One region of the Synechococcus sp. A18-25c genome, then DNA from elsewhere that is predicted to be linked to it. Evidence: predicted binding sites of a transcription regulator. Region 1 holds the regulator's gene; each other region holds the start of a gene.
What was found. Region 1 encodes NtcA, which controls nitrogen genes in cyanobacteria. Its sites were predicted from a motif close to GTANCNNNNGNTAC; they were not measured.

Region 1 (3,271 bases):
AAGAGAATCTGACGATCCGGGGCTTCCCCCGGCAACACCTGTTGATAGGCCAGTTGATTGGCTTCTCTGAGAATTTGGTCGATGACCTGGCGTGCCTGATCCGGTCGATCGAGTTTGAGGGTGACCGTGGCAAGGGGCTGGCCGCTGCTGATAGCCACGTTGCCCCGTCTTAGGGCCAGGAGATTTTCCTCAAGTTGCAGCAGTTCGTTTTCGCCATCGCGAATTTGTTGACGAACAGCCTGGAGCTCTGCATCCGTGCGACGGATTTCGGCATCACGATTGCTGACGTCTTGGCTGAGGCGCTGACGTTCCGCTTCTAGGCGAAGGGTCTGTTCCTGCAGTGGTTGCAGCGTGCTTCGTAATTCGCTGGCGCGGGCTTGCGCGTCAGCCAGAGTCTGTCGAGCTGCGATTTCATCGCTGCGAGCCTGCTCGAGCTGCTCGCGTGACTCCTGCTGCGCCTCTCGACTGGCCTTCAAGGCGGTGCGGCTGCTGCGTAGACGCGCCTGGAGTTCATCGAGTTCGAAGAGACCGACCCGCAGTTGGCGACTCACCAGCAGCATCAGCCCGAGCGACAGAACACTGATGAGGCTTCCCGTGAGCACAGTGATCACCACGGCGGTCTGTCGGGGGCGTAAGCCAAACAGACTCAATCGGGCTTTGCCCACCTTTGAGCCCAGGCGATCTCCAAGCGTTGAAAGCACCCCTCCCAGGATGAGGAGGCTCAACAGCAGCAGCCAGCCTGTCACGTGCTTTCAACCCTGCGGCAGGCCGCTGAAGTGGTGCCCATCTTCACCCGTCGAGCGCTCAGCTGAACCGCTTGGCCAGGGCGATGGGGTCAAGAACGGTGATCTTTTTGCGGTCGATCTCCACTAAGCCGGAGTTGCGCAGGTCTCCGAGCAGACGGGTGATTGTGACCCGCGTGGAGCCGATGGCTTCGGCAATGGCTTGGTGGGACAAACGCAGGTCGATCGTGATGCCCTGAGTGCTGGGAATGCCGAAATCGCGGCAAAGCACCAACAGAAAACTCACCAGCCGCGACGACATGTCGCGGTGTGTGAGCGTTTCGATCATGGTTTCGGTCTGGAGGATGCGGCTGGACAGACCCTGCAAAAGGAGAAGACCGACGCTGGTGTCGGCTTCGATTGCTTGCCTCACAGAGCTCGCCGGAGCTGTCACCATCTCCACCCGCGTAAAAGCAACGGAGTGATAGAAGCGATCGGAACGATGACCAGTGAGCAGTGAGAGCACCCCGAAGAGACTGTTTTCTCGCAGCAGCGCCACGGTGATTTCTTCGCCGGACTCATAGACCCTGGAAAGACGCACGGCGCCGCGGCGAATTAAGTAAACGCGTTCCGCCGGGTCGCCAGGGAAAAAGATCGTTTTGTTGCGCTCCACCAGTTCGGTACTGGCGCCCTCCAGATCACGAATCACCTCCAGCAGCGTGCGGCTGGAGGGCGTGGGAGCGTTAGTCAGGCTGGTTTCAGGCAACCGACCAACGTGTGGGACGGTCCGGCTGAATCCGCGTATCGCTTCTGCCATCTACAGCCATCTGATGGAGGGAAGTTACGGAGCGATGCGGGGTCACCCTGTAGCAATCAACACGTTTCAGGCTGCTGGTCAGTTCTGGAGTGCTTGCCCTTGGCATGCCATCAGCTGCTTGAGGCCAGGTTCGGCTAAGTCCAGCAGGCTGTTCAGCTGTTTGCGGCTGAAGGCTGCACCTTCAGCTGTGCCCTGCAGCTCCAGAAGATCTCCGGCGTCGTTCATCACGACATTCAGATCCACATCGGCACGGCTGTCTTCGCTGTAGTCGAGATCCAGTTGAGGGGCGCCATCGATCAGACCCACAGACACGGCGGCCACCTGTGCTTGCACGGGACTATCGCTGAGGAGGCCTTGCTCGACTAAGCGTTCGCAGCCTTTCTGCAAGGCCAGCCAGGAGCCGGTGATCGCCGCGGTTCGGGTGCCCGCATCAGCCTGAATCACGTCGCAGTCCACGAGCAGGGTGTTTTCCCCAAGCACGTCCATGTTGAGGCACGCCCGCAGGCTGCGACCGATCAAGCGCTGAATCTCCTGCGTGCGGCCGGAGAGTTTCATCAATTCGCGCCGCTGACGTTCTGGAGTGGATCCCGGCAGCAATCGATATTCAGCACTCAGCCACCCCAGACCTTGATCCCGACGCCAGCGGGGGACCCCCTCTTCGTGGCAAACGCTGCAGAGCACTGCGGTTCGGCCGGTGCGCACGATCACGGAGCTCAGGGCAAAGCCCATGGGGTCCCATTCCACGGAGAACGCCCTCAGGTCGGCGGGCGAGCGGCCATCGTTGCGAGCGGTTTCGCCCATCAGTTATTTGCGGATGTTGATGAGCCTGACATTCGGCATGAGACACCAGGGATGGTGTCGAAGATCTTGTGGATCGCGTTTTCACCGCTAGATTCGAAGTCCGCTGGCTGTTGTGGGCCAGCCAAGACGAACGCGATGACCGCAAGCCTGAGCTCCAGCCATCGATCCCGCGACACACGCGGTGCCGATCATGGGGTCGTGGAGCGCTCGCGTCTCCAGCCTTTACCAGCACTCGACCCCCGTCCGCCACTGCATCTGGTGGCTCCCGAAGGCCAGCTTCAGGTCCACACCGCGCCCTACCGCGGCAGTTTTGGCACTGTGCTGAGTCAGGCGTTGCGCAGTGCTGGTCTGGGAAGCCGCGTTGGCGTGGCGCAGTTTCTCAAGGGCGGTGTTGCCCAGGGCCCTGAGGCTGCGCTCACTTTGTGTGACCGCATGACCTGGATGCGACCAGCGGTGATGGAATGTTTGTCGCAGCCCGCCAGCGCATCCCTGCCCTCCACCATTGAGGCGGTCGAAGCGGTCTGGTTGGTGTGCCGTGCTCATCTCGCCTGCGGCGATCTTGATCAGCTGGTGCTTGATGAGCTGGGTTTGGCGATTGCGCTTGGATACCTCGATGAAGAGGATGTGCGTGCGAGTTTGGAAGCCCGTCCAGGATCCATGGATGTGATCATCACAGGGACTTCCATTCCTGAGTCTCTGATGGGGCTCGCGGATCAGGTCACCGAACTGCGCCGGGGTTTCTGATGCTTAAGAACGACCGCTGGATCACGGAACAGGCTGCCTCCGGCATGCTGGAACCTTTTCAGGGTGGCTTGGTTCGTCACCTCGATCCCGATCACCGACAGCATCCTGTTCTGAGTTTCGGATGTTCGTCATATGGCTACGACCTGCGGCTGTCGCCTCAGGAGTTTCTGATTTTCAAACACGTGCC
Region 2 (3,271 bases), 390 kb from region 1:
GATGAAGGTGCAGCGCGGTGCCCTGCCGGAAGACTCCGCTCGCAACGACAACCACCGGCTGAAGCGCTACATCGCCAAGGTGACGATCAACCCGGCGTTGGCCCACGGCATCAGCAGCGAGGTGGGGTCGATCGAAACCGGCAAGCTCGCCGATCTCGTACTTTGGAAGCCGGGCTTCTTCGGCATTCGCCCGGAACTGGTGGTGAAGGGCGGTTCGATCGTCTGGGCCCAGATGGGCGATGCCAACGCCTCGATTCCCACCCCCGGCCCGGTGCACGGCCGACCGATGTTCGGTGCCTTCGGCAAGGCCCTCGCCCCCAGTTGTCTCACCTTCGTGAGCGCAGCGGCGATGGATGCCGACATCCAACGCCAGCTGGGGCTGGAACGCACCTGCAGGGCGGTAATGGAAACGCGCAGCGTGGGTAAGAGCGGACTCAAGCTGAATTCAGCGCTGCCGGAGGTGAGCGTGGACCCGCAGACCTATGAGGTATTCGCCGACGGTGAATTGCTCACCTGCGAGCCCGCTGAAGTGCTGCCCCTGGCCCAGCGCTATCTGCTGCTTTGAGCCCCACGCTGTTGGTGGTCCAACACGTGGACCACGAAGGGCCTGATTTGATCGGCCGTTTGGCAACCCAACAAGACCTCACCATCCGAATCCTGCGTCCCGACCTGGGTGATGCGCTACCCGCTCCGGGCGACTGCCCTAACTGCCTGGCTTTGGTGCTGGGGGGACCGATGGGCGTGAACGATCGACACAGCCCAGGACTGAACTGGCTCCAAGCAGAACTCGATTGGCTAACTGCCTGGCACCAGGCTGAAAAGCCGGTCATCGGCATCTGCCTGGGGGCACAGCTTCTGGCTGTTGCCGCAGGCGGTTCAGTGGAACCACTGCATGTAGGGGAACCACCTCAGCCCCTAAAAGAAGTCGGGCTTGGGGCGATTCACTGGCTGATCGGAGCCGATACCGAACCGTTGCTGGAGAACCTGGGCACAAGCACCACGGTGCTGCATTGGCACGGCGACCGGATTCATCTCCCAAAGCAGGCGACGCTGCTGGGCTCCTCACTGCACTGTGCAGAACAGGTGTTTCGAGTCGGTCGCCACGCTCTTGGCCTGCAATGCCACCTCGAAGTGAGCACGGCATCACTCCAGCAATGGATCGTGCAAGACGAGGCCTATGTGGTGAGCGCCATGGGCGCGGAAGGCCCTGCGCAGATCATGCGGATGTGGCATCGCGTGGGAGACGACTTGCAAACCCAAGGCTCACGTTTCTTCGAAGCCGCCCTGCGGCAGTTGCTGCCGCTCACGACCGGAAGCAGCGCAGGCAAATAAGGTTTCGCCAAGCAAAAATCAAACGCAAAAGTTTTCTAAAACTGTATCCATCTGAACAACCAAAGAAGAAACCCACAGCGGACAATCATTTAGTAGCAACTGCTACAAAGCGTTCACCACGCAATACGCGTGGCGCAGTACGACTCAGGCCATGGAACGGGGACCTGAGCTTGCTTCGTTGAACAACCATGACCACACTCCTCTATCGCGGAAACACCTACAGCCCCAACCACGGCGCCGCACAAAAGCCCGTGATTCAGCTGACGTACCGCCGCAATGTGTACCAGTCCCGCCAGACCACTCCTCAAAGGGTCCCCGTGGAGTTGATTTATCGCGGCGTTCAGTACACACGCTGAGGAATTCGCAACTCGGTATCAAGAAAAACAACTGAGGCCAGGGCCTTGAGGAGTTAATGGACCCAGCGATGCATTGGGTGCGTGGATCTGATTGCACAACCTCACGACTCCGAGCTGGTGCTGCTTCAACCAGCGAGCATCCACGGAGTGTTCTGGCTCCAATGCCACTTTCCCGAAAGTGAGTGGGATGCTCTGCTGTCAGGGCAGGCCGTGTTCGAAGTGAGTTGCATGAAGCAACTTGCTCAAGATGCTCGCCAAGCCGGCGTCAGCCTGGATTGGGCAACGTCCGTGGCCTCCTGAGAGTCAGCCCGCTATCAGACGGTTTAAGCGTGGCAATTCGGCAAACGAATCGCGCCACTCTTGAGCCCAGAGCTCCTGACTGCGTTCATATACACGCATCAACTCTTCAACAGCAGAATCACGAAAGTCGACGCGCAAATCCAAAAGTGGAAAAGCGGCTTCCCCACTCACTTGAAGCGCAGCAGATGTTGATGTGTCAGAGCGTTGGTCGCCGCCTGCTGCTTCACCTGCCTGAAGAGCCAACATCAATCGACGGCCTAATTTCCACGTCGGGTCGCTGCAGAGGAAAGATTCTTCGATTGCTGCAAGTACTGCATTACTAGCCAAATAATTTCCCGCCACTGAAAGATTCGCGTGATGGCGGTGGCCTGCCCAGCCTCCACAAGACTGGCCAGTCCAACAGGCTGTACGACCAGTGGAATCAATGAGATGAAACTGGCGTTGATCACGGTGAGGGTCATCGGCGAGCAGGCTGCTCAAGACCTCATCGGCATCCGCACTTTGTTCAAGCCGTTCCAGCCCACAGATGCCGAGATAAGGATTGGTGTGTGCTTGCGTAGCCACAGCACCAACCCCCGCACGAATGTGAGGGACGGTGGATCCCACCGCCAAATGGCAAGTTGCCACGGCGACCCCAAACCGGCCGTTGCTTGGATCTCGCGCAACGATCGAAAAGGTCATGTGAGGGCACTGTCAAGCCGCTGAATGGTTTCCAGCAAAACAGCAGTGCCATCCACACACTGGCGGTCAGTGGTGAATTCGGCCGCTGAATGGCTGAGACCATCGCGGCTGGGAACAAAAATCATGCCCATCGGCCAGCGACGGCCAATCTCTTGGGCATCGTGACTGGCACGACTCGGCAGCCCACTCCAGCGGAGGCCGAGATCCGTGGCCACTGACGCAATGGTCGACATCACCATGGCATCAGCTGGGGTCGGCTCCACCTGAAACTGAGGCTCCAAACGAATGGGGCATCCCGTCGCAGTGGAAATCCGCTCGAGCTCCATCTCCAGGTTGGAGACCAATTGATCCAAGACAGCGGGGCTAAGATCCCGAATATCCACCGTCATCGAAACGGAGCCGGGCACCACGTTGGCGGCATTGGGCCAAACCTCCAGCCGACCCACCGTCGCCACAGGATCCCCTGGGTGAAGTTGGGCGATGGACTCGACCGCGAGCACCACTCTGGAGGCTGCAGCCAACGCGTCCTTGCGCAACGTCATCGGCGTCGTACCGGCATGGTTGGGCTGACCCTCCACCTGAATGGAAAACCGACGCTGGCC
Region 3 (3,271 bases), 1.2 Mb from region 1:
ATGGTAGCGGTTGCTACAGAATGAATGCATTGAGCCACAGGAGGCCGCCATGACACAGCAAGCCGCTCCCGTCGCAATTCCCCTCCAATATTCAGGCAATGTGCTGGAGCGTCGCCAGCGCGCCGCCGCGGAATTCATGGCATGGGCTGACCATCACGCCCACGATGTTCTCCGTCAGGAAGCTTTGCAGGTTCAGATGGAGAGCCCTGTTCTGGATTCCGATCAACGCAGTGCCTTAGCTCAGCAGCAGGTGTACGCCCGTCGTCGCAGCCATCAACGTCAGCTGCATGACAGTGCAATCGCTCAGCTGCGACATCGCTGAAGACAGTCTCTTGGTTGCGTTGGTTTCGCCTACAAAAAAAGGGAGCCGAAGCTCCCTTGATTGAGGTTCACTGGTCTGCAAAGTCGTCTGACAAATCAGGCGTCGTAGTACATGGTGAATTCGTGGGGGTGCGGCCGCTGGCGTAGTTGCTGAACTTCTTCGTACTTGAGGTCAATCCAGTTATCAATGAAGTCCTTGGTGAACACGCCGCCTTCGAGGAGGTAGTGATGGTCAGCATTGAGGGCTTCCAACGCACCGTTTAGGGATGCGGGCACCGTGGCAATCGTCTTGAGCTGCTCCGCGGGAAGTTCGAACAGATCAACGTCCACGCCTTCGCCGGGGTCGATCTGATTCTTGATGCCGTCAATGCCGGCCATCATCATGGCGCTGAAGGCCAGATAAGGGTTGGCGAGGGCATCGCCTGAGCGGAATTCAAGGCGCTTAGCCTTGGGGCTTGGGCCCGTTAGTGGAATGCGCACGGCCGCTGAACGGTTGCCTTCGGAATACACGAGATTCACCGGCGCTTCGAAACCGGGCACCAGACGCTTGTAGCTGTTGGTGGTGGGGTTGGTGAAGGCGAGGAAGGACGGGGCGTGCTTCAAAATGCCGCCGATGTACCAACGCGCTGTTTGGGACAGATTGGCGTAGGTGCCTTCGCCGAAGAACAGCGGCTGGCCATCCTTCCAGAGGCTCTGGTGAACGTGCATGCCAGATCCGTTGTCGTTGAAGACCGGCTTGGGCATGAACGTGGCAGTTTTGCCGTACTGCTTGGCTACGTTGCGCACGACGTATTTGTACGTCATGACGTTGTCGGCGGCATGAATTAGTTCGGCGAACTTCATGCCGAGCTCGTGTTGGCCAGCGCCAGCCACTTCGTGGTGGTGCTTCTCGGTGGGAATCCCCAGCTCGGCCATTTTCAGGAGCATTTCCGAACGAATGTCCTGAGCTGTGTCGTTTGGAGCGACTGGAAAGTAGCCCTCTTTGACCTGGATTTTGTATGCGAGGTTTCCGCCCTCTTCCACGCGCCCGGTGTTCCAGCCAGCTTCGATGGTGTCAACGCTGTAGGAGCAGCCGCCTTCGGCCGAGTGGTAGCGGACATCGTCAAACAGGAAAAATTCCGGTTCGGGACCGAAATAGGCCATGTCGGCCAACCCTGTGCTGGAGAGATAGGCCAGAGCTTTCTGGGCCAGTGCACGGGGGCAGCGCTCGTAGGGCTCGCCGGTGCGGGGATCCTGGATCGAGCAGATCAGGCTGAGGGTTTTGTGGCGGTAGAAGGGGTCGATCCATGCGGTGGAAGGATCGGGAACCATCGCCATGTCTGAGGCGTTGATGGCCTTCCAGCCGCGAATCGAGGAGCCGTCGAACGCCAGGCCTTCGGTAAACGACTCGGGGTCGATCAGGTCTTGGCAGACGGTGAGGTGCTGCCACTTGCCGTGCAGGTCCGTGAACTTCAGGTCGATCAGCTCAATGCCTTCTTCCTTGATCAGACGAAGGACGTCCTGTGCTGTTTTGGCCATAGCGGGGACGAGATCCCGGAACTCAACATGACCGTAAATATCGACCTGCGCCCGTTTTGTATCAAGTGGCACCTTTTCCGCTTCTGCGTTCCGGGCGTCGACCGTCGGACTTGTAGGTAACCGTTTCTGTCAGATTCACGTGATCCCCTCTGCTAGCACGGTTTCGGGCGGTCGCCTCTGTTAGCTTCCGCCTGAAGTGGATAAGGCCCCGCATGCGCGATGCCATCACCGGTTTGATCGGCCAGTACGACCAGCTCGGTCGTTATCTCGATCGCTCCGCTATCGATCGCATCGAGAGCTATCTCGAGGAAGCAGACGTGCGTGTTTTGGCCGTCGAGATCATCAACCGGGAGGCAGCCGAGTTGGTGCGGGAAGCCAGCCAGCGTCTGTTTCAGGCTGATCCTGAGCTGCTTCTCCCTGGGGGGAATGCCTACACGACGCGACGCCTGGCGGCGTGCCTGCGCGACATGGATTACTTCCTCCGCTACGCCAGCTACTCGTTAATCGCAGGCGACAGCACGATCCTCAATGAGCGTGTCCTCAACGGTCTTGATGACACGTACAAAAGTCTCGGGGTCCCCACCGGTCCCACGGTGCGCAGCATGGTTCTGCTTGCCGATGTGCTGTGTGAGCGCCTCTTAAACGAGGGTGTGTCCCAGGCCAGCTGCGCGTTGGTGCGTCAGCCTTTTGAGCACATGGCTTCGGGCCTTGCCGCCAGCGACGTCCGTCAGCGCTAATTCCCCTCCTGCGAATCATTTCAAGCGGCATCGGACTGGCACCGCCATTCCCTTCACTGCCCGATCGATGCGTAGGCTTTTCGCTATTGATTCTCGAACCCGGCTTCGCCGATGACGCACTCACACCTTCCGGTTGACTCGTCCCATCGGCGCTCCATTGGTCCCATTGCAACGCCTGACCGGCTGTTGCTCGGACCCGGCCCTTCCAACGCCCACCCCACCGTTTTGGAGGCCCTGTCTCGGACTCCAATTGGTCATCTGGATCCGCTTTACGTGGAGTTAATGGGTGAAGTTCAGGAGCTGCTGCGGTACGCCTGGCAGACCGACAATCGCCTGACCTTGCCCATGAGCGGCACGGGTAGTGCTGCGATGGAAGCCACTCTGGCGAACACCGTTGAGCCCGGCGACACCGTGTTGGTGGCTGTCAAGGGTTACTTCGGCAACCGCTTGAAAGATATGGCCGGCCGTTACCGGGCCAATGTTCAGGTGATTGAAAAGCCATGGGGTGAGGCCTTCAGCCTCGACGAACTGGATGTCGCCCTTCAACAGCACAAGCCGGCGATTCTGGCGATGGTGCATGCCGAAACCTCCACTGGGGTCTGTCAGCCCATGGATGGCATTGGTGATCTTTGCCGTCAGCACGACTGCCTTCTGCTGCTCGACACCGTCACCTCCCTGGGAGGCGTGCCACTTCA

Region 2: a site for NtcA is predicted at 1,425-1,438, ahead of SynA1825c_RS13135 (DUF4278 domain-containing protein). Genes of this name have one in related genera too.
Region 3: a site for NtcA is predicted at 1,898-1,911, ahead of glnA (type I glutamate--ammonia ligase). Genes of this name have one in related genera too.

The regions. Positions count from the first base shown of each region.
Region 1 is NZ_CP047957.1:318,767-322,037, forward strand. Features, by position in the region: gene SynA1825c_RS01510 (DUF3084 domain-containing protein) at 1-746, opposite strand, end outside; gene ntcA (global nitrogen regulator NtcA) at 805-1,539, opposite strand; gene rph (ribonuclease PH) at 1,618-2,340, opposite strand; gene SynA1825c_RS01525 (cob(I)yrinic acid a,c-diamide adenosyltransferase) at 2,476-3,084, shown strand; gene dcd (dCTP deaminase) at 3,084-3,271, shown strand, end outside.
Region 2 is NZ_CP047957.1:2,436,826-2,440,096, forward strand. Features, by position in the region: gene ureC (urease subunit alpha) at 1-565, shown strand, start outside; gene SynA1825c_RS13130 (type 1 glutamine amidotransferase) at 562-1,332, shown strand; gene SynA1825c_RS13135 (DUF4278 domain-containing protein) at 1,521-1,688, shown strand; gene SynA1825c_RS13140 (hypothetical protein) at 1,770-1,988, shown strand; gene SynA1825c_RS13145 (DUF1028 domain-containing protein) at 1,992-2,669, opposite strand; gene SynA1825c_RS13150 (Zn-dependent hydrolase) at 2,666-3,271, opposite strand, start outside.
Region 3 is NZ_CP047957.1:1,527,821-1,531,091, reverse strand. Features, by position in the region: gene SynA1825c_RS08495 (hypothetical protein) at 50-322, shown strand; gene glnA (type I glutamate--ammonia ligase) at 418-1,839, opposite strand; gene SynA1825c_RS08485 (allophycocyanin subunit beta) at 2,052-2,576, shown strand; gene SynA1825c_RS08480 (alanine--glyoxylate aminotransferase family protein) at 2,688-3,271, shown strand, end outside.